Linked DNA regions of Filimonas effusa. The protein of the gene in region 2 interacts with the protein of the main gene of each other region in a pairwise test. Links are inferred from orthologs where the notes say so. Each region holds a gene or a part of one and is shown on either strand. Other genes may lie near its edges.

The links.
Region 1: the proteins of ftsA (region 2) and ESB13_RS15575 interact in binary tests that used the Escherichia coli proteins (3 or more experiments, as listed by UniProt). The link is inferred for Filimonas effusa from one-to-one orthologs.

Annotation. Positions count from the first base shown.
Region 1 is NZ_SDHZ01000002.1:1,052,550-1,068,584, forward strand. Bases 5,710-8,575 are described here. They hold ESB13_RS15575 (rod shape-determining protein), read right to left. Parts: upstream 7,723-8,575; coding sequence 6,697-7,722; downstream 5,710-6,696. Other genes in these bases: ESB13_RS15565 (rod shape-determining protein MreD), read right to left, coding at 5,710-5,820; mreC (rod shape-determining protein MreC), read right to left, coding at 5,817-6,668; ESB13_RS15580 (tetratricopeptide repeat protein), read right to left, coding at 7,790-8,575. In the rest of the region: ESB13_RS15540 (hypothetical protein), read left to right, coding at 1-478; ESB13_RS15545 (hypothetical protein), read left to right, coding at 492-896; ESB13_RS15550 (MBL fold metallo-hydrolase), read right to left, coding at 980-1,720; rod shape-determining protein RodA, read right to left, coding at 1,753-3,093; mrdA (penicillin-binding protein 2), read right to left, coding at 3,097-5,220; more of ESB13_RS15565, read right to left, coding at 5,287-5,709; more of ESB13_RS15580, read right to left, coding at 8,576-9,073; purD (phosphoribosylamine--glycine ligase), read right to left, coding at 9,093-10,376; ESB13_RS15590 (peptide MFS transporter), read left to right, coding at 10,585-12,306; ESB13_RS15595 (OPT family oligopeptide transporter), read left to right, coding at 12,319-14,364; ESB13_RS15600 (OmpA family protein), read right to left, coding at 14,662-16,035. UniProt on the Escherichia coli protein: Forms membrane-associated dynamic filaments that are essential for cell shape determination. Acts by regulating cell wall synthesis and cell elongation, and thus cell shape.
Region 2 is NZ_SDHZ01000004.1:109,286-125,277, forward strand. What follows is about bases 200-3,022. They hold ftsA (cell division protein FtsA), read left to right. Parts: upstream 200-835; coding sequence 836-2,209; downstream 2,210-3,022. Other genes in these bases: ESB13_RS20025 (cell division protein FtsQ/DivIB), read left to right, coding at 200-778; ftsZ (cell division protein FtsZ), read left to right, coding at 2,258-3,022. Outside these bases: more of ESB13_RS20025, read left to right, coding at 1-199; more of ftsZ, read left to right, coding at 3,023-4,213; ESB13_RS20040 (TIGR01777 family oxidoreductase), read left to right, coding at 4,309-5,256; ESB13_RS20045 (ABC transporter permease), read right to left, coding at 5,295-6,098; ESB13_RS20050 (ABC transporter ATP-binding protein), read right to left, coding at 6,103-6,996; ESB13_RS20055 (RNA polymerase sigma factor), read right to left, coding at 7,150-7,731; excinuclease ABC subunit UvrA, read left to right, coding at 7,959-10,853; ESB13_RS20065 (PA2169 family four-helix-bundle protein), read right to left, coding at 10,963-11,433; ESB13_RS20070 (DUF4293 domain-containing protein), read right to left, coding at 11,651-12,070; ESB13_RS20075 (serine hydroxymethyltransferase), read right to left, coding at 12,193-13,473; ESB13_RS20080 (sugar phosphate nucleotidyltransferase), read left to right, coding at 13,581-14,573; ESB13_RS20085 (ABC transporter permease), read right to left, coding at 14,570-15,892; ESB13_RS20090 (ABC transporter ATP-binding protein), read right to left, coding at 15,912-15,992. UniProt on the Escherichia coli protein: Essential cell division protein that assists in the assembly of the Z ring. May serve as the principal membrane anchor for the Z ring.

The DNA.
Region 1 (16,035 bases), on a different replicon or contig from region 2:
TGACAATGCATTACTGGCAAGGGTAGGCAACGGCCATACCTATTCTGTGCCACAGGGCTATTTTGAAGAATTGCCTGCCCTGTTACTTACCAAGGCCAGCGGTAAGGAAAGACCAAAAGTTATTTCCCTCCGTTCTGTTACGCGCCGCTGGATGCCGTATGCAACCGCTGCTGCGCTATCTGGTTTCATGGTACTTGGCGCCTTTATTTTTAGTGGTGATAATGCCCAGCAATCCTCCTCCCAATACTATGGTAATTTCAATAGTATAGATGTAAAAAAAGGAGTATCAGATCTAAGTGAATCTGAAATAGCCGGTTATCTTAATACACATCCGGCCGTCTACGATTTACGTAATTCTACCACCCGTCCGGTTGAAGCCGATATACAACGTTCTATAAAACACATCAGTGAAGAAGAGATCACAGATTATTTGCAAGACAACTGGGAGCCAGGAGAAAGCCCATTAAAGGGGATATAAATTTGAATTAAAGATGAAAAAATATTTCTTTTTCATATCATTTTTACTGTTGCATGGCTATTTTTGCACTGCGCAGTCTGAAATGGGAGCCAACCGAACGGAAGCTATCAAAATCGCTTTTATCACAAAAGAATTGAATTTGAATCCTGAGGAAGCGCAAAAGTTCTGGCCGGTTTACAATGAGTACCTTGCTGAGCTGAAAAAGGCAAGGCAAAGCTACAAAGACGATGAGTTGGCATTTGAGGAAGCGATTGTAGGGGTAAGGAAAAAATACAAACCGGAATTTAAAAGGCTGCTGAAAACGGATGAGCGGGTTAATAAAACCTACCTGGCGGAAAGAAGGTTCAGGGAGATCCTGAAAAAGGAACTGGACAACCGTAAAAAGCTCAGAAAGCCAGCCAATCCCAGAACATACTAAAACGATTTTATCACCAGATAATAAACTCGGTGTTTTTCATAGGTTAGCAACGGCCAGCTCTGTCTAGGGCGGGCCTATTTTTTTTATGCCTGTTTGTACACTGCCGATTTCACGTCGTGGTAAAACAGGAAAGTCCAATGTTCCTTATTACCTTCTTCCCACCATAGCTTACGCAGTTCCATACATTTTTTTCCATCGTAGTCGTATTTGGCTACGAAGCGGCTTTTCATCTGTTGCAGCTGGGGGGCATCGTCGCCTCCAAAGAAAATAGTTTCACCACCTTCTTTTATCCAATACACCTGGTGAAAAGGGCTATGTCCGCCAGTGATCTGGTAGCTGATATAGCCATCTATTTCGCCGTCGCCATTCAGCAGGGTCACCTGCGGGTTATTTTCGAGCACCGCTAATTCTTCGGGCATAAAGGACGGGAAGCCTGTTTCGAAGGCATACTCCAGTTCTTGCTGTTGTATATAATAGGTGGCATTGGGGAACGTGATATGATAGTTGCCCAGTTTATCGCGATAGCTAACGCCGCCTGCATGGTCTTTATGCAGGTGCGTCATGAGCACTTTTGTAATCTGAGCGGGTTCGATACCATTTTCACGCAGGTTCCTGATGAGCTGCAATTCTCCTTCTACGGAAAAGCCAAGGCCGGCATCGAGGAGCAATATATCTTTTTCAGTGATCACGACAAAGGGCTGTACTTCTACCAGCAGGCTTCCTGCCGCCCTATTCTGGATATCATCGGTATCCATGTTAAAGGGAACCAGTACTTTGGTTTTGTCTACTGTAAACGAACCTTCGGACAAGGGAATAACTTTCATAAACACAAAATTCAAAAGTCAAAAAATCCAGATCATCTCAACACCATATGCCTGTCTGCATCGAGCCGCACCATAATGAATATCAGGATCGTGAAAGTCAGGAGCGATGAACCGCCATAACTGATCAGGGGTAACGGGATACCTATGATAGGGAATAAACCTATGGTCATACAAACATTGATAGCGATATGAAAAAACAGGATACTGGCTACGCTATAGGCATATACCCTGCTGAAAGTGCTTCGTTGGCGTTCTGCTATCCGTACGATCCGGAAGAGCAGCAGCATATAAATTCCGAGAAAGAGAAAGCAACCTGTAAAGCCAAAGGCTTCGCCCAGCGAGGTAAAGATAAAGTCGGTATGCTGTTCCGGCACATATTTACCCCTTGTTTGTGTTCCTTTCAGGAAGCCGCGGCCTACCATTCCGCCTGAGCCAATGGCTATTTTACTTTGCCGTACGTTGTAATCGTCCGGTTTTTTTACGGGTTTATCGGCAGCAGATGCTTCGTTGGCGCTTTTGTTCTGGCTACAGTCGTATTCTTTACCCACCATGCTGTAGATACGGGTGCTCTGGTAGCAGTGGAATACATTATTGAAGATGTAAGGGACTGCAAAACGTTGTACGCCAACGCAGACGCCCCAGATCAGTACTATTGCGATCAACAGGCCGTTATTTCTTTTTACCTGCCTGCGCATGATATAGATGGTAATAGCTGCAATACCTGTAAGGATGATGGCCAGCAGGTTGGGTTCCATGATAAGTGTTGCCACAACCAGCACCCCGAAGGAGGCGCCAACTATAAGAATCCAGGAAGGCAGCCCTTCACGGAACATAACGATAAAGAAGGATGCATACACCAACGCCAGGCCTGTTTCGTTCTGCAGGATGGATAAGGCGGCAGGCGCCAATGCAATGACAGCTGCTATGAGCTGTGAGGTAGGTTTGGAGAAGTCAGTTTCCTGTCGCGATATATATTTTGATAATGCTAGCGCCGCAAAGATCTTACAAAGTTCTGCGGGCTGCAGGTTAAAGCCACCTCCCAGCGGGATCCAGCTTTTGGAACCGTTAATGTTTTTACCCAATACAAACGTAGCCAGCATCAGCAGTATACCGAAGGCATACATCAGATTGGCGAAAGCCGTATACAGTTTGCTATCGCTTAACAGCACAAACACAACCATCAATGCGCAGATGCCGGCAAACAGCAGTTGTTTACTGTAGTTGGTTTTGCCAGATAAAAAGCCGGCTAATACGTTGGTATCCTGGCGATACTCTACCATGAAGATGCAGAGGATACCTATTGCCACCAATACAGCATATAATAATACCACCAGCCAGTCTACGCCTTTTGATATAGAATTGTCCTGAGTCATTGGTTATACGCGTTGATAGGTTGGTTTAGGTTTATTACGTTGTTCGTCGGGCAATACTGCTGCCGGTGTTCGCCTGATCCGTTTGTTCCCGGTGTCTTTGCCGGCCGGTTGCTGGGGAGCGTCGATGCGGTATTGTCTGATATTGCTGTTGCTGGAATCTACTTCGGTTTGTTCTTCTATTACCAGCGTATCGTTCATTGCCTTCTGGGCTTTTACCTGGGCAATACTGTCTTTAATTCTTGCCATGCGGGACAGGCTATCCATTGCCCTGCGCATACGTTCGGGAATGAGGTTCATTTTGGCGATGTTTTCCGCTTTGTCTTTCCGTTCTTTTCCTGCGATAGAATCTTTCAGGTATTTTTCGATCATCAGGCTGGCGATAGGCGCTGCCGAAGAGGCGCCGAAGCCGGCGTTTTCGCACAGTACGGCGATTGCAATACGTGGATTATCGCGCGGGGCAAAAGCGCCAAAGAATGCGTGGTCTTTTTGTTTCACGCCGCTCAGATAGTTTTCCACGGTACCTGTTTTACCGCATACTGTTACGCCAGGCACCTGGGCGTAAAAGCCGGTACCATATTCCATTACGCCCTGCATACCGTTGTGCACCGCTTCAAAGACCGTATCGGGGATATGGTTACCGTAGTGTTTTACTTTATACTCGCGCAGCAGATCGAACTTATCACCGCCTTCGATGCTATCGATGAGGTGTGGAGTGTAGTACCATCCTTTGTTGGCGATGAATGCCATTACATTCGCCAGCTGGGTGATGGTGGTTTGCACCTCGCCCTGGCCTATAGAGTTTGAAATGATATTACAGGATACCCATTTAGGGCCGAAGATCTTTTTATAATAGTTGGAGGTAGGGATATTACCACCCGATTCGTAAGGGATATCGATGCCCAGCTTATTACCCAGGCCAAAGGAGTAGGCGTATTTATTAAACACCTTTAAAGCGCTATCTGCACTTCCGTACCTGGGCTGATCTATTATGCGTTTGAATACGGTGGCGAAATAGGTGTTATCGCTATGTGCAATGGCGCTGGTAAGATTGAAGGTGCCACGGTCGAGACATTTCGGGCGCCCGGTTCCACAGCCATAAAATGCGCCGCTACAGGAAATAGAAAACTTTTCATCTATAACGCCTTCGGTAAGACCGATGATACCCACTACCGTTTTAAAGGTAGAACCCGGAGAGTAACGGAGTGTTACTGCGCGGTTGATGAGCGGCAGCCTGGGATCGCGGAATAACTGGGAGAAGTGTTTGCGCCGCTGGTTGCCTGTTAAAAGATTGGGATCGTAGGTGGGGCTGCTAACCATACAAAGGATACCACCTGTCCGGGGGTCGATAGCTACGATACTGCCCACCTTGTTTCCCATGAGTTTTTCGCCCAGCTGCTGCAGCTCTACGTCGAGGCTCGAGTGCAGGCTTTTACCGGCGATAGCTGTAGTATCGTAAGCGCCGTTTTCGTAAGAACCCTGGATACGGCTGCGGTTATCGCGGATGAGGTATTTGATACCACGTGTACCCATGAGCACTTTTTCGTAAGAACGTTCCAGGCCTGTCATACCGGCGTAGTCGCCCATTTCATATCCTTCGTCTTTATGCCTGCGTAAAAAGCCTGTATCTACCTCACCCAGGTAACCCAGGATATTGGCTGCGGCGGCAAAGGGATAATCACGTACGGGACGGTCGGACAGGATAAAACCCGGGAACTTGTACATGTTTTCGTTCAGCCGCGCATAGAGTTCGGGTGTTAACAGCGGTTCGAATACGCTAGGCTTGTAGGAAGTATTTTTGATGATGGCGGTAACGATACGTTTTTTAAATTCTGCCGTATCGATACCCAGGATCTTGCAAAGGGTAAAAGTATCGGTACCACGGATCTCGCCAGGCGTTACCACGAGGTCGTACATGATGGTATTTTCAAGTACTGCCCTGTGTTTCCGGTCGTAGATAATGCCCCTGTCGGGGTAGATCACTTTTCTGAACCGTGCATTACTTTCGGCCTGCATACGGTACGAGGAAGAAAAGATCTGCAAATGCAGCAACTGCCCTATGATAACAAGGAACACAACGACAAAGATGATCTGCACTATTCTGCTACGCGACTGGTTGTAAACCGGCATTGTTGTATCGGATAAAGAGATGGGTGATTAATAATGACACAAAAATATTCAAATATTGTGCAGTAATTAAGCAGCATTTGTTTTAAAACGGGCTTTGCGATAAAACAACATCTCGGCGATAAAGATCAGCAGCAGGCTTACCGCTGTTGTTGCCGCCACCTTACCCATAAAAAACAGGAAATCACCAAACTGCAGCCATTCTATCAGTACGAGGTAGGTATGGTGTACAAAGGTGAGTAATACGATATATACGCTATAGGGAGCAAAGCCCAGGCTTTTGATACCGGGTTCGCCATAGCTGATCTCTGTTTTTTCCTGTGGCAATAATACGTTGAGTAAAAAAGGCCGCAGGTAAGCGATAAGTACACAGGGGGCAGCATGCAAGCCGGGAGTGCCGGAGAAGTAGTCCATACAAAGCCCAAATACAAATGCCACGAGCATTAAAGCGAGCCTTGGCATATTAAACGGCAGCCAAAGGATGAAGAGGAAGTACACATAAGGCTTTACGAACTGATGCAAAGGCGGCACTTTATCCAGCACATATGCCTGGACAAGAATAAACAGGATGAACCTGAAAATATTTTTTACCAGTGTACTCATTGATTCTTAGGTGTTTGTGCCTCCAATGCCTTTTGTTCCTTCCAGGTTTCGTTTTCTACAAGGTAAGCAAACTGCAGGGTAAAGAAATTGGTAGCTGTTTGCACTTTCATTGTATAAAAATTGCTGGATTGTTCGCTTTCGATCTTGCTAACGGTTCCGACCATCAAGCCGGGCGGGAAGTTTCCTGACAGGTTGCTGGTTAATACCGTATCGCCTTGTTTCACCTGGGCGCTCTTGGGGATATTTCTGAGGATAAGGTGGCGCGGATCTCCGCCATCCCATTCCACGATACCGGAGTAAGAGCCTTTCTTGAGCATGGCGCTTACTTTGCTGTTTCTGTTGAGGAGGCTCATGACGCGTGCATAGTTACTGCTCACCAGGATCACCTTACCAACGATACCATCGGGCCCTACCACTGCCATATCTTTGGTTACACCCTGGCTGGCGCCGCGGTTGAGGGTAAGGTAATTGGTTTCGGATGACAGGGAGTTACTCACCACCTTGGCGGGCAGCCAGCTGAACTGCCTTACCCGGCCCAGCGTATCTTTATAAGTAGTATCGATCTGGAGGACCTTGTTATTGCCGGGGCCATCGAAGTTTGAAAGCAGGCTATTGCGCAGGCGGGCGTTTTCTTCGGCCAGCTGCCTGTTGGTTTCCTTCAGGTGAAAGAAGTATTCTATATTATTATACTGCTTATCGGCCCTGCCGCTGAGTTCGTTGGCTGCATTGGCAAAGACGGCTTCGTATGTTTTATTGTAGTTTACCAGAATGGCAATACATACTCCCTGCAGCACAAAGAATACCACCAACGTAAAAAAGCGCCTGATGAAAAGAATAATATTACGCATTCGGGTAAAACCAGGAATTGCCTGGTAATTATCTCATGATAAAAGGAAACCGCTGATAATTTTTAAGAGCAATACCGGTACCGCGCACAACGCTTTTCAACGGATCGTCGGCAATATGCACCGGCAGTTTTATTTTCTGGCTCAGTCTTTTATCGAGGCCGCGCAACAGGGCGCCACCACCGGTAAGGTATAAACCGCGACGGTAGATATCGGCTGCCAGCTCGGGCGGCGTGGTTTCAAGTGCTTTCAGAATAGCTTCTTCTATTTTGAAAATACTTTTATCCAGCGCTTCTGCCACTTCCTGGTAGCTTACCATGATTTGTTTGGGGATACCTGTTACCAGGTCACGTCCGTTTACAGGCAGGTCGTCGGGAGCATTTTCCAGGTCCTTCATTGCGGCGCCTATCTGTATTTTGATCTGTTCGGCCGTTCTTTCACCGATGAGCAGGCTATGGTAGCGGCGTAAAGCCTCCATGATATCTGAAGTAAATTCGTCGCCGGCGATACGGATACTCTGGTCACATACGATACCTGCCAGGGCGATAACGGTAATACCTGTTGTACCACCTCCGATATCGATGATCATGTTACCTACGGGTTCTTCTACGTCGATGCCAATACCCAGGGCTGCGGCCATGGGTTCGTGGATGAGGTAAACCTCTTTTGCTCCGGCCTGTTCGGCACTGTCGCGCACGGCTCTTTTTTCTACTTCGGTAATGCTTGAGGGAATGCAAATCATCATACGCCAGCTAGGGGGGAACAATGGTTTTTTGGGGTAGATCATTTTGATCATTTCCCGGATCATTAATTCCGCAGCATTAAAGTCGGCGATCACACCATCTTTCAGGGGGCGAACGGTACGAATGCTTTCATGGGTTTTCTCGTGCATCATCAGCGCTTTTTTACCCACCGCAAGCACTTCTTTCGGGTTGTTGCGGTTTAAGGCAACAATAGAAGGCTCGTTCACTACAATCTCTTCATTATGTATGATCAGGGTATTGGCGGTACCCAAGTCCATCGCTATTTCCTGTGTAAAAAAGTTAAACATTCCCATGTCTCAAAGAATTCCGTATGTGATTAATGTTTGCAAATTTGATTGAAATAAACGAACAGAGAAAATATTATTCCAATTTAGCTTTTTCTTCTGTTTTTTTCTCGAGCTCCTGGAACCACTTACGCGTTTCTTCGGTGAAAAACGGCAGTGTTGTTTCGGGGTACTTGTGTTGTACCGATTGCGCCAAATCCTTTGCTATAGCGATTTTCCCTTCTTTCATCGCCAGGTTTACAGCTGTAGCGTAGGTGAAACGATAATTATTCAGCACCTGAATATTATCCCGGTTATTTAAATAGGTTTTGGGATAAGAGGGAATGTATTTAAGCTTTCGAAGACGTTTTATCAATGTTGAAAGCTCTGTGGTCAGGCTGTCGGTAACAAGTTTATTGGTAAGTCCGTTACATTCGAGATAGTCGGTAAGGAAAAGGCTCATTACGGGGGGCACGTCGCCGGGGAAAAAGACATCTTTTTTAAAGGCGTTCTGCTGGAGCACATTCAGCAGGATACGGTCGGCGCGCAGCATATACTTTTTACCATAGGTAGGCCATAGTTTCCAGGATATGCCTGTATCGGAATGGGCGGGATTTTTATCCTGTATGTTCACCACTTTCACATCCCAGCGTACGATATCGAGTTTTTCGAGATCGGCCGGTGCGATGGAAACGGGCAAACGGTTCTTTTTCACCAGCCATCCGGGATACCAGCGGGCATTCAGGAGGTTGAGGTCGACACAGTTCACGTCGGTCCGGTATTTTTCTATCGTTTGCAGGTAATTAAGATAGTGGAGGTACATGTCGCCGTTGGTGAACAGAAAGGCGTCGCGGGAGCATTCTTCGAGCACCTGGCGGAAATACTGCAGTACGGTACTATTGATGCCGCCACGCTCACTGGCTTGTTTCAATGCCCAGTACGAAGAATCGGGTTTATTGTCGTAGGCATAGCGGATAGCCTGGGAGCCCCACACTGTCAGGATCTTGGTATGCGGGTCGAGCGTCAGCAGCTCGCCGGTGTAGACGTCGTTGCTGATGGCAATGGCCTTTTCGAAGGCCTCGCTGGACTTGATTGTCAGCTTCAGCTGCTGACGGATCATGGCATCGCCATCGGCCGAGTTCAGCCGATCGAGCGCATAACCATAGAAATACCAGGCTTCGGCGGATTTATCGTTTTTGGCGAGGGCCGATTCCAGCAATCGTATCGCTCTGTTATAGTCAGGCTGTTCGTCGACGCCATTGAGCTTCATTTCTTCTTTGGCTTTTTCCAGGTCGCGCTTAAATTCACTATCCTGGGCTATTACCAAAGAGCAAGTCAGCAGGCAAAAAATCCATGTCAGATGTATTCGGGGGCGATTCATTCGCTCAATTTAGCAAGAGTTACTCAAATTCAAAGCCAATATCTTTCCTATAGTAAATACCTTCAAAATCAATGCCTTCGAGTGCCTTACGGGAGGCAGCGACGGCTTCGCTCATGGTTGCGCCATAAGAACTTACTGCCAGCACGCGGCCGCCGTTCGTAACTACGCCTTTCTCCGTTTCTGTGGTGCCGGCATGGAAGACGATAGTTTGTTCCGGATCGGTACCGTTGGCGTTAATTGTAATTTTCTTTCCTTTTTCATAATCGCCGGGATAACCGCCGCTTACTGCCATTACGGTAGCGCAGTAACGGCTATCGGTAGTTATCGCTACCTGATCGAGCCTGCCATCGCAGGTATCGAGCAGTAATGTTACCAGGTCGTTTTGCAGCAAAGGCATTACCACTTCGGTTTCGGGGTCGCCCATGCGGCAGTTGTATTCGATCACATATGGTGTACCTGCCACATTCATCAAGCCGAAGAATACGAAGCCTTTATAGGTGATAGCTTCCTGTTTAAAGCCATTGATGGTAGGCGCCACAATGGTTTGTTCTACCTTTTGCATAAAGGCGGCATCCATGAACGGAACGGGGCTTACGCATCCCATACCGCCGGTATTGAGGCCGGTGTCGCCCTCTCCTATGCGTTTATAATCTTTGGCGTGGCCGATTATTTTATACTGGCTGCCGTTGGTGATCGCAAATACGCTTACTTCAATTCCCTGCAGGAATTCTTCTACCACCACTTTTGCAGAGGCGTCGCCGAACTGTTTGTTGACGATCATTTCCTCAAAAGCTTCCAGGGCTTCTGCATGGGTTTGACTGATGACCACCCCTTTGCCTGCGGCCAACCCGTCGGCTTTTAAAACAATGGGTAAGCTGTGCTGCCGCAGGTATTTTTTTCCTTCTTCAAAATTATCGGCAGTGAATTCGGCATAGGCTGCTGTGGGAATGTTGTGACGCTGCATGAATTTTTTAGAGAAGGCTTTGCTGCCTTCGAGCTGCGCTCCTTCGGCCGAAGGGCCGAAGACCTTTATATGTTGTAAAGCAGGGTCATTTGTAAAATAGTCGTAGATACCTTTTACCAGCGGTTCTTCGGGACCAACAATCACCAGGCCGATCTCATTGCTGAGGCAGAACTGCTTTTGAGCAGCAAAATCGTTGACGCCGATCTTTACATTGATGCCGCAGGAGGCTGTTCCGGCGTTACCGGGGGCTATATAAAGTTTATCGCAATTGGTGCTCTGACGTAATTTCCAGGCAAGTGCATGCTCTCTGCCACCTGATCCTATCACTAAAATGTTCATATTATACTATTGACTATTATATATAAGCCTGGGCTAAGGCTGTTGGAATATGGTATCTATAATGGCGAAAGTATCAATTTTAGAGCGAAATGCAGGTAGAATGGCCGCTAACGTTCGACAGTTTTTGTGGCTGGTTTTGATTTTATCTGTATTTTGGGCCGCCCAAAAGGCAAAATCCCCAATTAGTAAAAGAAAAAAGAAACGAGTAATGAATGATGTTTCTGCCTCCAAAGGGCACCCCAAAGGCCTCTATATTTTGTTTGCAACGGAGATGTGGGAAAGGTTTAACTACTATGGCATGCGTGCTGTTCTCATTCTCTTCATGACCAAAGCGCTGCTGTTCGACAAAGCATTTGCCTCTAATCTTTACGGTAGTTATACCAGTCTTGTTTATCTCACTCCGTTAATCGGGGGCTTTGTTGCCGACCGGTATTGGGGAAACAAAAGATCTATCATTGCCGGTGGTATTTTAATGGCTATCGGGGAGTTTATCCTGTTCTTTTGTGGTTCAGTTTATGCCAGTGCTCCGGGTTTATCGACCCTGCTTTTCTTTTCGGGCCTGGGTTTCATGATTGCGGGCAACGGTTTTTTCAAGCCCAATATATCTTCCCTGGTTGGCCAGCTATATCCTAAAGGCGACAGGAGAATTGATGCCGCTTACACCATTTTTTATATGGGGATTAACGTAGGTGGCGCTTTAGGTCCTATTTTATGTGGTACACTGGGAGACACTGGCAGCCCTGCAGATTTCAAGTGGGCGTTCCTGGTAGCCGGTATTGGTATGACCATCAGCGTGCTGGTTCAGAAATTCTTCCATAACAAATATGTTACAGCACCCGGCAACAGGGAAAAAGTATTGGGTCTGACACCTGCGGGCGCCAATCCCAATTTTTTAAAGCCTATTGTGATGGTAGGCGGCCTGATAGGTTTTTCTATTTTAACGATAGGCTTACTGTATTTGGAAGCAAGGGTTGTTAGTTACCTGACCTACCTGCTTTTAGCTGCGGTTATACTTATTGCGTTCATGATCTTCTCTGATAAAACACTTAGCAGAATTGAGAAAGAGCGGATCTGCGTTATTTTCATTGCCGCTTTCTTTGTGATCTTTTTCTGGAGCGCTTTTGAACAGGCAGGCGCTTCGCTCACCTTTTTTGCCGATGAGCAAACCGACAGAAGTCTTGGTTTAAATATCAGCCTTCCTATTGTTTATATTGTTGCGGCTGCAGGCCTTTTCGGCATTGTGCAGTTGTTGAGAAAGGCCAGTAAAAACCTTGCCTCTGAATATGATAAGGCGTTAAGGTTCATTGTCTTTGGTTTATTATCCATTACAGGTGTAGCCATCATAGGTGGTGTTATTTACCTTGCCGCCAAAGGTCAGTCCATTTCCATGAATGAAGTTCCGGCCAGCTTCTTCCAGTCGCTCAACTCCGTTTTCGTGGTAAGCTTTGCGCCTATTTTTGCATGGCTTTGGGTTAAAATGGGTAAAAGAGAGCCTGGTTCTCCTACCAAAATGGCGATTGGTCTTCTCTTACTTTCCATAGGTTATCTCTGGATTGCTTTTGGGGTAAAAGATATACCTGCCGGCACAAAGGTGTCGATGATATGGCTTACGGGCATGTATGCTTTACATACCTGCGGGGAGCTTTGCCTGTCGCCCATTGGTCTTTCCATGGTTAACAAGCTGGCGCCTTTGAAATTTGGTTCATTGCTTATGGCGGTATGGTTCCTGGCCAATGCGGTAGCGAACAAGCTGGCCGGCATCTTAAGCTCATTATATCCCGATGGCAAGCCTACACGTTTTCTTGGTTACGAAATGACCAACACCTACGACTTTTTCATATTATTCGTGGTAATGTCGGGTGTAGCGGCGCTGGTATTGTTCCTTATTACCAAGAAGCTGCAGAAGATGATGCACTTCGATAAAGACTAAACTTATTGCGCTATGTCTGAAAAGAAAGCATTCCAGCCATTTGTATCGCCTGATACTAAAATGAAGGAATTTACCCTGAAAGCTGTACTTATGGGCAGCATTTTCGGGATCATTTTTGGTGCGGCCACTGTGTACCTGGCGCTTAAAGCTGGTTTGACGGTATCGGCTTCTATTCCTATTGCGGTAATTGCGATTACGCTGGGGCGCCGTTTTCTGAATACCACTATTCTCGAGAATAATATTATACAAACAACGGGATCTGCGGGTGAAAGTATTGCTGCGGGCGTTGTATTTACATTACCGGGGTTCCTGTTCCTTACCGACGGCGGGGGGGAGCAGTTCTTTAATTATATGACCATTCTTACGCTGGCCATTTTCGGGGGCATTCTTGGCACTCTTATGATGATACCGCTGCGGAAGGCGCTTATTGTTAAGGAGCATCATACCTTGCCTTACCCTGAAGGCACTGCCTGCGGCGATGTGCTCATTGCCGGTGAAAAAGGCGGTGATTTTGCCAAGACTGCGTTCTGGGGCCTTGGTTTTGCCTTTGTTTACGCTATTCTGCAAAAGATCTTTCATGTGATAGCAGAAGCGCCTTATTACATGACGAAGCAGGCCAATAAGTTTTTCCCTTCTGCAAGGGTGAGTGGAGAAATCACTCCCGAGTACCTGGGGGTGGGTTATATCATTGGTCCCAAGATTGGCGGCGTACTGGTAGCAGGCGGTGTTTTTGCGTGGCTTGCGGCCATTCCATTGCTGGCCTCACTGGTGCCTGCAGACGTCATTGCAGCACAGCAGGTGAAGCTGGGTTATCTTGCCAATGTTGCGGTTAGCGGCGGCAAAGGTGGCTGGGATGCGGCAACGCATACTTTCAGCGATTATTCGGCCGCTATTTATTATGCCTATATCAGGCAGATAGGCGCCGGCGCCGTAGCAGCAGGCGGTTTCATTACGCTTATTAAAACCATACCTACTATCATCTCTTCTTTCAAAGGCAGCCTGGGTTCCATTAAAACTTCAGAAGATGCCGGTGCGGTTAAACGCACCGATAAAGACCTGAACATTAAAGTGGTATTGTTTGGCAGCCTTGCCCTGATCGTATTAATGGCTCTTCTGCCACAGATACCTGGCAACGGCGTTGGCCAGAAGCTGCTGATAGGTTTGCTGGTAGTGATATTCGGCGCTTTCTTCGTTACCGTGTCGTCCCGTATTGTGGGATTGATTGGCTCGTCCAATAATCCTATCAGTGGCATGACCATTGCAACGCTTATGGGCACCTGTCTTATTTTTATAGCAGTGGGCTGGAGCGGTAAGGTATATGAGCCTATGGCGCTGGTGGTAGGCGGCCTGATATGTATCGCTGCTGCCAATGCGGGCGCTACTTCCCAGGATCTGAAGAGCGGGTATATTGTAGGCGCTACTCCCAAGTACCAGCAAATGGCTCTTTTCATTGGTGCTATCGTTTCATCGATCGTTATAGGGTTAACCGTTAAGTTCCTGGATAAGCCTACTGCGGCTATGCTGGCAGAAGATCCGACATTAACACATGCCATTGGCAGCGCCGTTTATCCTGCCCCACAGGGTACCTTAATGGCAACGCTGGCGAAAGGCATTCTTTCGTTTAACCTCGACTGGCAATTTGTTCTGGTAGGTGTAGCTATAGCCATCACCATGGAGCTTTGCGGTGTGAAAGCGCTGAGCTTTGCGGTGGGTGCTTATCTGCCGTTGTCGACTACCTTACCTATTTTCATTGGCGGCCTGATACGTGGCTTTGCCGATAAGAAAACGGGTAAAGCGGCTACTGCGGAAGAAGAAGAACTGGGCAAGGGTAACCTGTTTGCCACCGGGCTTGTTGCCGGGGGTGCTGTAGCCGGTGTTATCATTGCCGTGTTATCGGGGATAGACAGTACTGCCGCGGGGCTGCTGAAGGTAAATACCGAACATGGTCTTACGCAAATGCTGGGAGAGAACGGCTATATGTTGTTAGGAACTCTGTTCTTCCTGTTCATGGGATTTGTTTTGTACCGGATAGCGGTGAAGAAAGACAAACCTGTTTAATAGTTTAGTATTATAGAAAAAGAGGTTGGCTCATAAATAAAAATAGCCGCTGAGAATTGCTTAAACGGGAACCCTTCTCCATCAGTTACCCGAGAAAAACGAGGCCGTATCGCACTTATGATACGGCCTCTTTTTTATTGCTTATTGCGGGGATCAGTGCGGGCATAAAAAAGCCAGCTCTATGAAAGAGCCGGCTTTTGATTTTACCTTTTCAGGCTGTAAAGTAGCCCCCGCTACTATTTTTTCGGAACCGTACAGGATCAGGTTTTGATCCTTGTTACGGGCCGGATATTTTGTTTATCGTTTCAGAATGGTTACTTCGGTACGACGGTTTGCCTGATGTTCGGCTTCGGTGCATGGTACGCCGTCTTTACAGCCATTCGTCAATCTTGTTTCGCCATAACCGTTCGCTTTTACACGCCAGGCCTGTATCCCTTTACTTTCGAGGTAGTTTACAGCGGCTATCGCCCTGTTCTGCGACAACTGCATGTTATAAGCAGCAGATGCACGGCTGTCGGTATGAGAACTTAATTCAATTTCCATTGTGGGGTATTTCTTCAATACGGCCACCAGCTTATCCAAACCTCTTGCCGCATCGGGCCTGATGTTGTATTTATCAAGATCGTAGTATACATTAACGAGGATCAGGGTTTCACCTACTTCGTAGGGGCGGTCTGTATCGTCGTTATCGCCACCGATAGTACGTTTCTTATTGGGATCTTTTGCCACAGGCGGCTCTTCTTTTTCAGGAGTTGGCGTTACAGGCCCGGGTATGATGGTAAATGCATAGATGTCATCGGAGCCTTTACCGCCCAGCCTGTTCGAGGAAAGATAACCTGCGTTGGGGCCTGTAAGTGTGTAATAGAAATCGTCGTAGCTGGAGTTGAAGGGAGGCTTCAGGTTAACAGGTGCTGTCCAGTAAAAGCGTGTACCTGTTGTTTTGAAGATATCGTAACCGCCCATACCCGGGTGCCCTTTGCTGGCAAAATAGAAAGTTCCATCGGGTCCGAAAGTAGGGAACGATTCTTCATCAACGGTGTTGATTTTGGAACCGCAGTTCTGGGGTTCGCCCCAACTACCATCGGTTTGTTTTACTGAATACCAGATATCTGTTTTACCGAGAGAACCTTCTTTGTCGGAGACGTAATACAATATTTTTCCAGAGGGGTCCAGAGCGGCGAGTCCTATCGAGTACTCTTTCGCGTTATTGTATTTGAAGGGTTGTGCCGTTCTCCACTTGCCAGCAGTATCACGGATACTATAATATAATTCGAGTTTACGTGTTCCTATGCTACGGATAAGGTTGCCTACCTTTTCATCGCTATACTCCAGGGCTTTATCGTTACCGGGGTTGGTAACGGTAAAATAGGCAGTATCTATATTGCGGGAGAAGGTAACAGGTCCTACGTGGTACATATTCTGATTGAACACCTCGCCCAGGTCGCCTATTGCAGCAGCATCGGGGTTAGGGGTTGCCTGGTATAACTTCATGAAAGGCCTGTCCGTCCAGTCGTAGTTATCGCCATTCGCCTTTTTATTTGTTTCGAGCAGTTTGGTGCGTGTAAATTCTGAAGTGAAGGCTATCTGGCTACCATAAGCAGCCACCCCCCAATCTGCGTCTTTAGAGTTCAGTTCTTCTGCATTACGGATGGAATCCTTTGCGGGTTTTTC
Region 2 (15,992 bases):
AGTAAGAGCAGATACCTGGATTAAAGAAGCGGAATTGTTCTTTGATAATAACCAGGTGCTGCAGGTAAAGATAACAGAGCGTGAGCCGCTGGCAAGGGTGTTTACGCTTCAGGGGCAATCGTTTTACATCGACAGCAGTGGAACCAGGCTTCCTTTAAGCGACAGGCTTACGGCACGGGTTCCGGTGTTCACCTCCTTTCCAGGTAACAAGGGAAGGCTGTCTGCTCCTGATAGCGCCGTGTTAAAGGATATCAAGCTGCTGGCGACGACGATAGCAGCGCATCCTTTCTGGATGGAGCTGATATCACAGGTAGACATAACGCCGCAACGCACCTATCAGCTGATACCGCAACTGGGTAACCAGGTGATAGAACTGGGGCCGGCAACGGATGTAGAAACAAAATTGAATAAGCTCTATAGTTTTTATAAACAGGTATGGGCAAAAAATGGATTTGAAAAATATGAAAAGGTAGATGTACAATACGAGGGGCAGATAGTTGCCGTAAGAAAGGGGGAGGGTAAACCGGTGATAGACTCGGCAACGGCGATGCAGGAATTAACGAACAGTATCATTATGGCAGGAGGAATACCTGCAGCAGATACAATGAAAAAACCGGCAGTAGTAACAACGCCGCCTCCGGCGCCTAAAACGGCTCAGCAGCCGAAACCAGGCACGGCGGTGAACAGGCAGACACCTAAACCCAAACCGGCAGCGCCACCCCAAAAAGGTGGCAAGCCTAAAAAACAACCAAGGGCAGTAATGCCTGCGAGACATTAAAAAGGAGACAACAACTATTTCTTGATAAACAACAACAAACAACTAAAACACGTATCTATGAACCCGAATGAAGCGCCTATCATAGTGGGACTGGACATAGGCACAACTAAGATTGCTGCTATTGCCGGGCGAAAAAATGAATATGGCAAGCTCGAGATATTGGGCTTTGGCCGCGCCAACAGCAGTGGCGTACAACATGGCCAGGTACTCAATATCGACCAGACGATCAAAGCTATTCAACAGGCTTTGACAAACTGTTATGAGAGCAACCCCGACCTGGAGATCAACGAGGTGTACGTGGGTATTGCCGGACATCATATTAAAAGCCTGCAAACGCGCGGAGATATTGTTCGCCAGGACTCTGAAACAGAGATCGAACGTTGGGAAATTGATCAGCTGATCGATAACCAGCGCAAAACTTTTATTCCTGCCGGTGATCAGATCATTGATGTGATCCCACAGGATTTTCATGTCGACAACTTTCAGAACATTAAACACCCGGTAGGTTATAACGGTGTGAAGGTGGGAGCTAACTTCCATATCATCACCGGCGACAGGAACGCCATCCGTAATATCAACCGGTCTGTGGAAAGAAGTGGTCTTAAAACAAAAGACCTGGTGCTGCAGCCCCTCGCTTCAGCTTCTGCAGTTATGAGCGAAGTTGATATGGAGGCAGGTGTAGCCATCCTCGACATTGGAGGCGGAACCTCTGATCTGGCTGTTTTTTACGAAGGCATCCTGAAACATACAGCGGTGATCCCTTTTGGTGGTGAGAACATCACCAACGATATCCGCATGGGACTGGGTGTGCTGAAGAGCCAGGCAGAAGCCATGAAAGTACAGTTCGGCAGCGCCTTGTCTGATGAAGCAAAAGCAAATGCATTCATCACCATTCCCGGGTTAAAAGGCATGCCGGCTAAAGAGATAAGCGTTAAAAACCTGGCTAATATTATCCAGGCCAGAATGAGCGAAATACTGGACTTTGTTACCTATCACCTGAAGCAGGTAGGATTGGACAGTCGTTCTTTAAACGGTGGTATCATTTTAACAGGTGGTGGCTCCCAGCTGAAGCATCTCATCCAGTTAACAGAATATGTTACCGGGCTGAATGCGCGCATGGGCTTACCAAATGAGCATCTTGCAGTGAACCACATCGATGAACTCAAGAAACCCATGTATGCTACCTGTATCGGTCTTATCCTTAAAGGATACAGCGATTACGAGCATAAGAAAAAAGAATTTGACAACCGCTTTAAAAAAGTGGATGTACCCGAAAGCCTGAAAAAAGAAGAAGTGGCAGAAACTATTGCTGTAGCTGCCGCTGCTGAAACTGTTGACATGAAGAAACGCAGGGGACTTAACTTCTGGGATAAATTCAAAGATGGTATCATCGATTTGTTTAAAGAAGAGGGGGACCATGAAATCCGATAATCATTCTGAACGTTTAATACTTACTAATCCAAATACAAAATTCCGACTATGATACACTTTGATCTGCCAAAGCAAAAGTCGTCCATCATCAAAGTACTTGGTGTTGGCGGCGGAGGAAGTAATGCCGTGAACTACATGTTCGCGCAGGACATCGAGGGTGTTGATTTCATTATCTGTAATACAGATGCCAAGGCACTCGAACAAAGCGCAATTCCAAATAAAATCCAGCTCGGGCCCCATCTTACACAGGGGCTTGGTGCAGGTGCCAACCCTGAAGTGGGCAAGCAGGCGACTGAAGAATCGCTGGAAGAAATAAAACGCATCCTGGAGGTGAATACCAAAATGGCATTCATTTGCGCAGGTATGGGTGGCGGTACCGGTACCGGTGGTGCACCTATCATTGCACAGATCTGCCGCGAGCTGGGTATCCTTACGGTTGGTATTGTTACCACACCTTTCGGATTCGAAGGCCCCCGCAGGCAGCAACAGGCCGAATTGGGTATCAAACAGCTGGAACCATATGTAGATACATTGCTGGTGATCAGCAATGATAAACTGAGGATGCAGTACGGCAACCTGAAAATGAAAGAAGCATTTGGCAAGGCTGATAACGTATTGGCCACAGCTGCCAAATGTATCACTGATATCATCAATAGCCGTGGTCATATCATCGTTGACTTCGCCGACGTTTGCACGGTAATGAAGAATGGTGGTGTTGCCATCCTGGGTAGTGCCTTCGTAGAAGGTGAAGACAGGGCGCAGCGTGCTATTGAAGAAGCGCTAAGCTCTCCATTGCTAAATGATAATGATATCAGGGGCGCCAAATGGATCCTCATCAATATCAACAGCGCCGAAGGTGAACATGAGTGTACCATGGACGAGCTTGAAGTGATCAATACCCATCTGCGTATGCAGGCCGGTGAGAACACCGACGTGATTGTAGGTATGGGCTATGATAATGACCTGGACCGCAAAATAGGTATCACACTTATTGCTACAGGTTTCGAACATAAAGATCCTTTTGAAAGGAGGCCTGCTGTTGCACAACAGGTTGCCCCAAAAGAAGAGAAGATCATTATGACGCTGGATATTGACGGTGCAGAGAAAAAGCCAACCGCTCAATCACAGCAGTCACTTCCTTTTGAAGAAAAAGATCCTTTTGCTCCCCGCCTGGCCGATACCACTATGCCGCCGGTGATTGTAGAACAAAAGCCCGAAGAGATCGCGCCCCTGCCACAACCATCGGCAGATGGCGTATACCGCTTTGAGCTGTCTACCGACATTACTGCCGAAGTAAAGCCACTTCCGCAGGCGCCGGCACAGCCTGAAGAGCCGACGATGCAATACGTGGAAAAACCCGTAAGCAATGTCTTTACCGGCTTTCTGAGCAAACCTGCCAATATTTACTCCGAGCAGCAACGTGCCGCCCAGCAGCCGCCCGTACAGCAACAACAGCCTGTACAGCAGCAACCGGTAGCGCCGCAGCCAGTACAGCAGCCTTATCAGCCTGTAATGCCTCAGGCGCCTGCGCCACAGCAACCGGTTCAGCAGCAGCCAATGCCACACCAGCATACGTCGCCGCAGCCTCCCGCACAGCAACCGCCGGTGCAGCAGCCTTTTGCCCAGCAACAGCCTGCCCAGCCCGATCCGCACGCCGAAGAAGGTAATGAATTTCAGCTGGTGATCAAAGAAGACAGTGCGCCTGTACAGCCAACAGCGGCTATCACCACCTTCGACATTCATGACGATGAAGAAGACCAGAAAAGAAGAGCAGCAGAGCGTATTCAAAAGCTCCGCCAGCTTTCTTTCAATATGAATACTTCTGATCCGAACAATGAGTTTGAATCTGTTCCTGCCTATATCAGGCGGAACATGGACCTGTTCGGCAATACACTTACTTCAGTAGAAAACTTTTATAGTAAATACACTGTAAAAACCGATGATAATAACGAAACGAAAATATCATCACTGAATACGTTTCTGGACGGAAAAAAACCAGATTAATCAGTACCCTTGAGATCGTGTTTTTTAGTTGTTGTTCCCTCCCGTTTTGCCGGGAGGGATTTTTTTTATAACATTACCCCCAATCATTTGTTGTAATGGAAAAGCTAAGTATGCCTACTGTATTAATTACAGGCGGAACGGGCACTGTTGGTAAGAGATTAACGACCATGCTCGTTGCCAAAGGTTACCAGGTAATTGTTCTTACCCGTAACGTCGCAGCACAAAAACCCCGCACGGGCGTTTCCTATAAAGAATGGAACCTGGAAACAGGTTATATAGATCCTTCTGCCGTAGCAGAAGCCGATCATATCATTCACCTCGCAGGTGCGGGTGTGGCAGACAGCAAGTGGACCGAAAAGCGTAAAGCTGAAATTGTAAAAAGCCGTACAGAAAGCAGCGCCTTGTTGGTAAAAGCAGCCCGCCAATCTTCATCCCGTCTCAAAACGGTGGTCAGCGCTTCCGCCATTGGCTGGTATGCTGCCGACAAGCAACGCGTTCAAACAGAAGGATTTGAAGAAAACCTTCCCCCCGCACCGGGCTTCCTGGGCGAAACCTGTAAACTATGGGAAGAAAGTGTAGCGCCTTTTGCCGAAATGGGAAAACGACTGGTAATACTTCGTACCGGCCTGGTGCTTAGCAACGATGGTGGTGTAATTGCTGAATTTAAAAAGCCGCTGAAGTTTGGAATCGCTACCATTATGGGTTCAGGAGAACAGGTGATGAGCTGGATCCATATCGGGGACCTTTGCCGCATGTACATCTATGCGTTGGAGAACGAACAGTTGGCTGGTCCTTATAACGCCGTAGCGCCATCTCCTGCTAGCAGTAAAGCAGTGGTGCTGGCCCTGGCGAAACAATTAAGAAATAAAAGCTTCATAGCAGTACACGTTCCGGCCTTTGTTCTGAAAGCGATGCTGGGAGAAATGAGTATTGAAGTGCTCAAAAGCGCCACCATCAGCGCCGCGAAAATAAAAGCAGCAGGCTTTCTCTTTCTATACCCCTCGCTGGTGCCTGCATTGGAAGAGCTGGATAGCGAAGAATAAAAAAGCCGGAGAAAAAATAACTCCGGCTTTTTTATATTCTATAGGTCCACTGTTTCGAATCGCTTTTTTACAACAAACACATACAGTGCGAGGTATATAAATGCTGCAATCAGTAGATACAAAGTGTCCTGGTATTTGAACATCTGGCTTGTAATAACTTTTAAGAATGGAAATGGTATCAGGTTGCTCACCGACCGCAGTGGCAGGAAGTCCCCTGCATCGGGCAAGCCAGTTTTGATGAAGAGCCATTGCACTAAACGTTCCAGTACAGAGATGTACAGGAACAATATGCCGATAGTGATACCCGACCGTTTGAATAATACCGACATCAGCAATGCAACACTGCCATAGCTAAGTGCCTGGATGAAAAAATACAACAGGTATTCGGCCTTGTCGAAGCTGAAGGAGGCATTGCCTTCTGCAAAGCCAAATATCAAGACGGTAATAGCTACGATAATAGTGCTGGCCAGCGCTATTACAACCACATCGGCGATCTTTGCTATCACAAACTCGGTGCGGCTTAAACCGTCGATGACATTCTGACGATGGGTCTTGAAATTGAATTCATTGGTTGTTAATATCACAATGAGTAAACAAGGAATAAACAACATAAAGCCGCTTAGCCACGAAACGGTATGCCATACATCGGGAAAGCGGAAGGGAGGAGCGCCCAGTAACATGGCAGCAGCAGCATCCATGCCTTTAGTACCTGGTTTTGCGACTTGAAATTCATGCACAATAGAATTAAGTCCCACAACACTTATCACAAATAACCCGGCAAGTATCCAGAAGGTGCGGTAATTCTTTACTTTAAGCCATTCTATTTTTAACAGTTGCCACATATGATCAGGAGTTGGTAAGTTCAAAGAATTTGGTTTCCAGGCTTTTCCTCTTTAGCTGGAGCTGGTTTAAAACCACCCCCTGTGAAAAGCAATGTTGGTTAATAGCTTCCAGGTTGGCAGTGCCAATAGGATAGAGCAGCTGTAATGTACCATCCTGCTGTTTTATGTTGTATCCACCTGGTAACAGCCTCAATGCGGCTTCCAGCGCGGAAAGGTTCGAAGCGCCTGTTACTACGATGTCTTCGTTTACGAGTACTTCGTTAACATGCCCCGCAGTTAACAGCTTTCCTTTTTTCAGGATGGCCACATGGGTACATACTTTTTCCACTTCATCGAGCAGGTGACTGGCCATGATAATGGTTTTGCCTCCGCCTGCCAGCTGCATAATGAGTTGGCGGATCTCGGCAATACCTACCGGGTCAAGTCCATTGGTAGGCTCGTCAAGAACAAGTATTTCAGGATCGCCAAGTAAGGCCGCGCCAATAGCCAGCCGCTGTTTCATTCCCAATGAAAAGGTGCTGAATTTGCTGTTCCTGCGTTCATACAGGCCTACCTGCTGAAGTACCGCGTCTATGCGGTCATATCCCGCTCCTTTTATTTCAGCAGCAATGCGCAGGTTGTGTACTGCCGATAAATAATGATAGAAGTTGGGCGTTTCCAACAATGTACCTATCTGTTTGCGTACCGCTGACGAAGATGTTTGCCCCAGGAAACTATAAGTACCTGAAGATGCTTTCAGTACATCTGTTACAATACCCAGTAAGGTTGTCTTGCCGCTTCCGTTAGGGCCCAGGATGCCAAAAACACTGCCGCCGGGGACAGTGAATGAAACATCGTTCAGCGCCTGCACAGAACCATAAAATTTGGTGATGCCTTGTAAGGCGAGAATATCAGCCATAAGTTGATTTGCCGGTTTTAAACGTATTATGGCTAACAATATACAATACAATGAGGGTAATTACCAGAATGAAAAAGGACCAACGGCATTTATGACTGCCTGTTGGTCCCAAATATTTTGAAGCCTATGCAAAACAGGGTAACCCCAAACGCATTACAAAGCGATCTGTCTCTCCGTCATCATCCGCCGCAGATTTATCAAACCGTAGCGCATACGTCCCAATGCAGTGTTGATACTACAATTGGTAGTTGCTGCAATTTCCTTGAAACTCATGTCTCCAAAATGGCGTAATACAATTACTTCTCTCTGTTCTTCCGGTAACTCCTGCAGCATCCGGTGCACACGATCATGGCTTTGCTGCCTGATGATCTTTTGCTCCTGGTTATCATCCGAAACCAACAGCCATTCAAATACATCATTGTTGTCGCTGTCTACAATAGCAGGTAAACGCCTGATCTTGCGGAAATAGTCCACACACAGGTTATGCGCTATCCGCATAGCCCATGGAAGAAACTTTCCTTCCTCGTTATAACGTTTGCCGCGTATGGTATCGATGATGCGGATAAATGTTTCCTGGAAAAGATCTTCTGCCAGGTATTTGTCCTTTACCAGGTACAAAATCGAACTGAACAGTTTATCTTTATAACGTGTGATCAATGCTTCAAAAGCATATTTATCACCTTCATGAAAAGCATGAATAAGTTGCGTGTCAGTATATTGATTGAACCTTCTCATAACGGGGGCCTTTTGGGTTATGACCTGCGTTTTTTAATAATATAAAAAATATCGTGCCTGAGTAAAGGTTCTATCTATACGCAAATGAGGTTTAATTGTGAATGCAATGTGAATTTACAATATACACACAAGTTAGCTGCATGGAAAATGTAAAAGATTTGTGAAGAAATTTGAACAAAAAGGCATTGTTTTGGTGGCAGTTTATATAAATAGTTTAAATAAACGGAATGGAAGCGAATCGTACAGCGGCAGAAAAAAAGAAAAAACAACAAAAAACAACAGATAATACACCAGCTCCACAGGATGCAATTCTGGTAAAAGGCGCTCGTATTCATAATCTTAAGGATGTAACGGTTTCTTTCCCGAGGAACCGTTTTATTGTGGTAACGGGCGTATCGGGCAGCGGTAAGTCTTCTCTTACCATCGATACCCTGTTTGCCGAAGGGCAGCGTAGGTATGCAGAAAGCCTTAGCGCCTACGCCCGTCAGTTCATGTCGCGCATGGCAAAACCCGACGTGGATTATATCAAAGGGCTTTGTCCGGCCATCGCCATTGAACAAAAGGTGATCACCCGTACCCCCAGGAGTACGGTGGGCAGTATGACCGAAATTTATGACTACCTGCGCCTGCTTTTTGCACGTGTTGGTAAAACCATTTCCCCGGTATCGGGTCGCGAAGTGAAGAAAGACGATGTTACCGATGTGGTAAATGCTATCGTTAACCTTCCCGAAGGCTACCGCGTGGTTATCCTGGTTTCGTTTAAACAGCATGCCAACCGCGATGTGCGCGAAGAACTGAATATTCTTTTGCAGAAAGGTTTTAGCCGTATGTACCTGCGCCATCCCGGTGAAGCCGGCGAGCCGCTGCGTATCGAAGACCTGCTGGAGATGGATGAAAAAGAACTGATGGCAAAACTGGCAGGTGCAAAAGCGCCAAAAGGAAAAACTGCGAAGGCAAAGAATACAGCATTGCCCCTGTACCTGCTTATCGACAGGATTGTCATTAAACCTTTCGAAGAAGACGATCAGCACCGTTTATCCGATTCCATCAATACCGCCTTCTATGAAGGGGAGGGTGAAGTATATGTTGAGGTGAACGGCACCGAAATGGTACACTTCAGCAACAAGTTTGAGCTGGATGATATGACCTTTGAAGAGCCGGTACCCAATCTCTTTTCTTTTAATAACCCTTATGGCGCCTGCCCTACCTGTGAAGGTTTTGGACAGGTATTGGGGATCGATGAAGAACTGGTGATCCCCGACAGAAGATTAAGTGTATACGAAGGCGCCGTAGCTCCATGGAAGGGAGAAAAGTTAGGCTGGTGGCGCGACCAGTTTGTTAAAGGTGCCAGGCTGATCGATTTTCCTATTCATAAACCCATTGCAGATCTTTCGGCAGAACAGTATAAGCTGTTATGGTCGGGTAAAAGCAATGTTTATGGTATCCGCGACTTCTTTAAAGAAGTAGAGCAAAACCTTTATAAAGTACAATACAGGGTATTGTTGAGCCGTTACCGCGGACGCACTTCGTGCCCGGACTGCGAAGGCTCGAGACTTCGCAAAGAAGCGCTTTATATTAAGGTTGGAGGAAAGCATATAGGAGAGCTCTGTAACTGGCAGGTACGTGATCTTAAAGCGTGGTTTGCAGCGCTTGACCTGACAGAGCACGAACAGCAGATCGCAAAAAGAATACTGCTCGAAGTAAACCAGCGCTTACAAACGCTTATCGATGTTGGCCTGGGTTATCTTACGCTAAGCCGTCTCGCCAACTCACTCAGCGGGGGAGAAAGCCAGCGTATACAGTTAACGCGCAGCCTGGGCAGTAACCTTACAAATTCGTTATATATTCTCGATGAGCCGTCAATAGGTTTGCATTCAAGAGATACCGAACGCCTGATCGCTGTGTTGAAGCAATTGCGCGAATTAGGCAATACCGTGGTGGTAGTGGAACATGACGACATGATGATGCGCCAGGCAGATCATATCATTGATATGGGACCCCTGGCTTCGCACCTGGGCGGCGAAGTTGTAGCTGTAGGTAATTACGACGAGCTTACCGCAAACCCTAAAAGTTTAACAGGAAGATATCTGAAAGGAGAACTGAAAATAGAACCACCTAAATCTGTACGCAAATGGAAGCAAAGTATTGTGGTGGAAGGCGCGCGTCAGAATAACCTGAAAGATATCACGGTTGAATTCCCGCTGAATGTATTATGCGTGGTAACCGGTGTAAGCGGAAGCGGCAAAACAACGTTGGTAAAACAGATCCTTTATCCCGCATTGAAAAAGATGAAGGGCGAGCCCGCAGATAAAGTAGGTTTCCATAAAGCTATCACCGGCGCTACCGATACTATCAGCCAGATAGAATTGGTAGATCAGAACCCCATTGGTAAATCGTCCAGAAGTAACCCTGTAACCTATATCAAAGCCTACGATGATATCCGTGAGTTATATGCCAAACAACCAATGTCTAAAGTGCGTGGCTTCCAGCCGAAACACTTTTCATTTAACGTAGATGGCGGACGTTGCGATGCCTGTAAAGGGGAAGGCGAACAAGTGGTAGAAATGCAGTTTCTTGCCGATGTGCATCTTACCTGTGAAGTATGCGGTGGCAAAAAATTCAAAGAGGAAGTACTCGAAGTCACTTATAAAGACAAGAGCATTTACGATGTGCTTGAAATGAGTGTAGATGAATCGTTGGAATTCTTCAAAGACGAGAAGTCTATCAGCAAAGCCATCCAGCCATTGCAGGATGTAGGTTTGGGCTACATTAAACTGGGCCAGAGCAGTGATACGCTTAGTGGCGGTGAAGCGCAAAGGGTAAAACTTGCCAGTTTTCTTGGTAAGGGGAAAGCACAGGGGCAAATACTTTTCATCTTCGATGAGCCTACTACCGGTCTTCATTTCCATGATATCAAGAAACTGCTGGCTTCCTTCCAGGCGCTTATTGAACAGGGACATTCGCTGCTTGTAATAGAACACAATACCGATGTTATAAAATGTGCCGACTGGCTGATAGATCTTGGCCCCGAAGCCGGTGATGCCGGTGGTACACTTGTATTTGCCGGTGTTCCGCAGGAATTGAAAAAAGTAAAGGCCAGCCATACAGGAAAATTTCTGTAGAGCAGCCGTACATAATAAAACGAAGAGGTTGTATTTGTGATACAACCTCTTTCTTCAGGCAAAGCCTTTCCCGTTTTCCTCAAACATCAATCAAACATCATGGGCTTGCTTAAGCTGCCTGGTCACGTAGTGCCTTGATCCTGTCATGGGAGGCACGTAAAGTTTGTTGCTGGCTGGCGAGTTCTGTCTTTAATGCACCTGAAATATCGTCCGATTCCAGGGCTGTTCTGTATGCTTTTTGTGCTGCGTCTTCGCCGCCTTCGCAACTGGCCAGAACGGCATGGCGCGTATGACCTGTAAAAAAGGCTTTAACGTCCATCCATGCCCGGTAAATTTTACCGCTGGCTGTGGTATCGGTATCTATACTACCGCCTGCAGACTGAACATTTGAGATCAGTGAGGCCTTTATACTTTCACTTTCGCTGATAAGATCAGCAAACAGGGGCTTTAAATCTGAATCTTCAGGTTTAAGTTCTTCGATGGCTTTGGTGTAACCTGTAATACGATCGTTATGGATCTGGATCAGGTCGTTTAAGACTTCAATAGTAAAATCATTAACTACTGTTGTTGATGTGTTCATAGTATACATTTTTAGTAAGGAATAATGGATGCTGCATTGCTGTTCATCCATTTTTATCTTCTACTGCTATTCCTTAAAATTCCATGCCATTCATCTTCCGCCTGCCCACTATGCCTGCCGGCTGCCGCCACGGAAAAATCTTCCGCATTTTGGGAAAAAAATAAGCCATGCAATTTGCATGGCCTGGTATCTTGGTTCAAAAGATCTGTTTATACGCCTACCTCAGCCTATCCACACTCCTGATCAGTTTATCATCCCTGTAAATACCCCTGATAGCAAGTACCAGGAACAGCGGAACAATAAAAGTAAATACAGCGGTAAGTGCAAAGTTGCCCCCTGGTTTGAACAAAGCAACTTCCTTAAAGTACAGTACAATATTGGCAACGGCAAGAACTGTTGTAGCAACAGTAAGCCATAACTGGCGCTTCCTGTCTTTGTAAAAAAAGATCATGAGCAGGGAAGCAATTCCAACTGCTACAGTAAGAATAGTGAGCAACAGGTTATCGCGACCTGTAAGTGCAACATAGGCTTCTCCCGTTTCTGTTACTTTCACGCCACTATAGAAAGAGAATTTCAACGAAAGAAAAGCACAGGCCGAAGCTACCAGCAGCCAGATTGTTTGTATGCGTTGTATCATAGTTTACTTACGGTTTATAATCCAGGAACAGCTGCCCATATTATATTGTTCGCAATAAATGCAGGCAGTTGTTCCTATAGTATAATAAAAAATAAAAAAGCACTATTCTTCTGCCATCAATGCTATCCCATTTCAGGATACAGCTCAAACTGACCCATAAACGAATTCACTTCAGCTTTCACCTTCGCGATCAATGCAGCGTCATCAGCATTCATCAGTACATTGTCGATAGCGTTAACAACAAACTGCATATGCTCTTCTTTCATACCACGGGTAGTGATAGCGGCTACGCCGAAACGGATACCACTGGTAACGAAAGCACTTTTGTCGTCATAAGGCACCATGTTCTTGTTGGCAGTGATATCGGCCTGAACCAGCACCTGTTCCGCTTTTTTACCGCTGATGTTCTTGTTACGGAGGTCAATCAGCATCAGGTGGTTATCAGTACCGCCGCTTACAATCTCGTAACCTTTGTCGGTAAACGCTTTAGACATTGCCTGTGCGTTTTTCACGATCTGCTGTGCGTACTGTGTGTACTCGTCGCTGAGGATTTCGCCGAAAGCGATAGCCTTAGCGGCAATCACATGTTCCAGCGGACCGCCCTGGATACCCGGGAATACCGCCAGGTCGAGCAGGTTGCTCATCATGCGGATATTGCCTTTGTTGTCGGTTAATCCAAAAGGATTTTCAAAATCCTTACGCATCATGATAATACCACCACGAGGGCCGCGAAGCGTTTTGTGGGTAGTAGAAGTTACGATATGACAATGATCGAAAGGATCTTTCAATATTTTTTTGGCGATCAGGCCGGCCGGGTGGGCAATATCAGCCATCACCAGGGCGCCAACCTCATCGGCAACCTTGCGGATCCGGGCATAATCCCAGTCGCGGCTATAGGCGCTCGCGCCGCAGATGATGAGTTTGGGTTTTATTTCGCGGGCTTTCGCTTCCAGCATTTCATAGTCAACCAGCCCATCTTCACGCTTAACGCCGTAGAAATGAGGATTATATAATTTACCGCTATAGTTAACGGCCGATCCATGGGTGAGGTGACCGCCCATGCTCAGGTCGAGGCCTAAAATATTATCGCCGGGTTGTAAAATGGCCAGGGCAACAGCAGCATTAGCCTGCGCTCCACTATGAGGCTGTACGTTCGCGTACGCTATATCGAAGATCTGTTTCAGGCGGTCTATTGCCAGTTGTTCCGTCTGGTCTACAATTTCGCATCCGCCATAATAACGGCGGCCGGGATAACCTTCCGCATATTTATTGGTCATAACATTTCCCATGGCCTGCATTACCTGCAAACTGGTAAAGTTTTCGGAGGCAATAAGTTCAATACCATGACGCTGGCGTTCCAGCTCTTTACGGATCAGATCGAAGACTAGGGTATCCCTTTGCATGTGAAGCTAATTTTGGCGCAAAAATAGACTGAATTTCCACAAAACTTGGCGGGAATCAGGATTTTCCTATTTTCACGCCTTCTTAACGAGCAAGAGATAGATCATTCATGAAAGCAATAATCCCTGTAGCAGGTGCAGGGGCCAAATTACGCCCCCACACTTATACTCAGCCTAAAGCGTTGATTCCTATAGCAGGAAAAACAATTCTGAGCTTCATCGTAGACCAGCTTCACGACGCTGGCATCAATGAATTTATCTTTATTATAGGCTACCTCGGCGATAAAATCCAGGAATATGTACAACAAACATATCCTCATCTCCAATGTCATTTCGTTCAGCAGAACGAAAGACAGGGTACCGGGCACGCCGTGGAACTTACCCGTAACATTGTTGGCGAAGATGAAGTTTTTGTAGCACTCGGTGATACTATCTGCGAATACGACGTTAAAGAGGTCATAGAAAGCCCCTACAGCATGCTGGGCGTTAAAAAAGTGGACGACCCCCGCAGTTTTGGCGTAGCCGAAATTGACCCGGAAGGTTTTATCGAGCATGTGGTAGAAAAACCCGCCATCCCCAAAAGCAATATGGCCCTGGTAGGCCTCTATAAGATCAGGGAAACACAGTTCCTGTACGATTGCCTGCATCACCTGTTTGCACAGGATATCCGCAGTTACGGCGAGTATAACTTAACCGATGCACTTGACTGCATGATTAAAAGAGGGGCAAAATTCCGCTCCTTTAAAGTGAAGAACTGGTTCGACTGCGGTAAAAAAGAAACCTTGCTGGAAAGTAATGCCACCTTACTTAAAAAATTCGGCGGCCAGGTGCACGAGTCAGTACTGTCAGAAAATTCTATTATTATCCCTCCCGTAAGTATAGGTCCAGGTACAGTACTTAAAAACGCGATCATTGGCCCCCATGTTGCCATAGGAGCCAATACTACCGTTCAGTATTCTATTGTCCGCGACAGCATCATTGGTTCTTACACCAATTTGTTCGAGGTAGTGGTCGACAATTCCCTGCTGGGAAGCGATGCCAGCGTAAAAGGCCTGAGCCGAAGCCTGAACATTGGAGACAATACTGAAATAGACTTCGGTTAAACTTTCTTGAAACCCCATTTGAGCATCTCGGCCCAGGTGATCTTTTTGCCGTACATAAGTATGCCCGTACGGTAAATTTTACCGGCCAGCCAGGTGGTGAACAAAAATCCAACTACCAGCGACAGCATACTTAACGCCAGTTGCCAGTAAGGCACCGTTCCCGGAACACCGTAGGCAATCCTTGCCATCATAACAATAGGGGAACTGAAGGGAATAATGCTGGCCCATACCGCTACAGGGCTATCCGGTGAATTGATCGCCGTGGTCATGATAATGAACGAAAATATGATGGGCATGGTAATGGGCATGGTTAAACTCTGCGAGTTTTGTATATCTTCTACTGCGCTGCCTGCTGCAGCAAACAGGGCAGCATAAAATAAATAACCACCCAGGAAGTAAAACACAAAGCAACCAATCACCAGCGGCCAGTTCACAATGCCGAATACATGTTGAATGTTATAGATCTTTTCCGCCATGGCGCTGGTTTGTCCACCCATAGCCATCCCGCCATTCTGTTGCATGGCCTGCACCTGCTGCATGGTTTCCGGGGCAATCAGGTATTGCGCCCCGCTATATAAAATGATAATAAGCACTACCCATAACAAGAACTGTGTAAGCCCTACGGCCCCAATACCAATTATTTTTCCCATCATCAGCTGAAAAGGCCGCACACTGCTGATAACCACTTCGGCAATCCTGTTGGTTTTTTCTTCCATCACCCCACGCATCAGCATTACACCATAAATGAACATGGTAAGATAAATGAGGAAACCGCTTGCATAACCTATAATATAGGCCAGTTGCCCGCTGCTCTCAGAAGCACTGGAACCTTTTTCCTGGTACGACTTTAACGCCGCAAACCGCGATTCTTTATGTATCGAGTCCAAAGCTGCCCGGTGAACGCCTGCCAGCTCCAGCATATGATCTTCTATCGCGCCATTGATCTTATCCTCTATCGCTCCTTCAGCCGCTATGCCAATACTCTTTTTGGAACGCAGGATATAGTTTGATTTGGAGGTGCCTTCAAACTTTGGTATCATAAGTATGGCCGAGTAACCACGTGCCAGGTAATTACTGGTATCAACACCCTGCGGAAATTCGAATGTGAGCTTACTGCTGTTCGTCAGATGATCCTTAAAGAAACCATTGCTATCAGACACAGCGATCCGCTGGTTTTCCTGGCCTTTCATCGAAAGAAAGACCGAACCCCCAATAAGCAATACAAATAGCAAAGGTGTTAGTATGGTAGTAAGTAAAAAGGTCTTGTTCTTTACCCTGCTCAGGTATTCTCTCTGTATAATTAAAAGCGTCTTATTCATAAAGGCTGAAATTGGAGGATTAGGATGCTACATTTTGAAAGGCACGCGTAATGGCGTCATGGGTTTGTTCTACTTCCCTGATGAAGATCTCATTCAAACT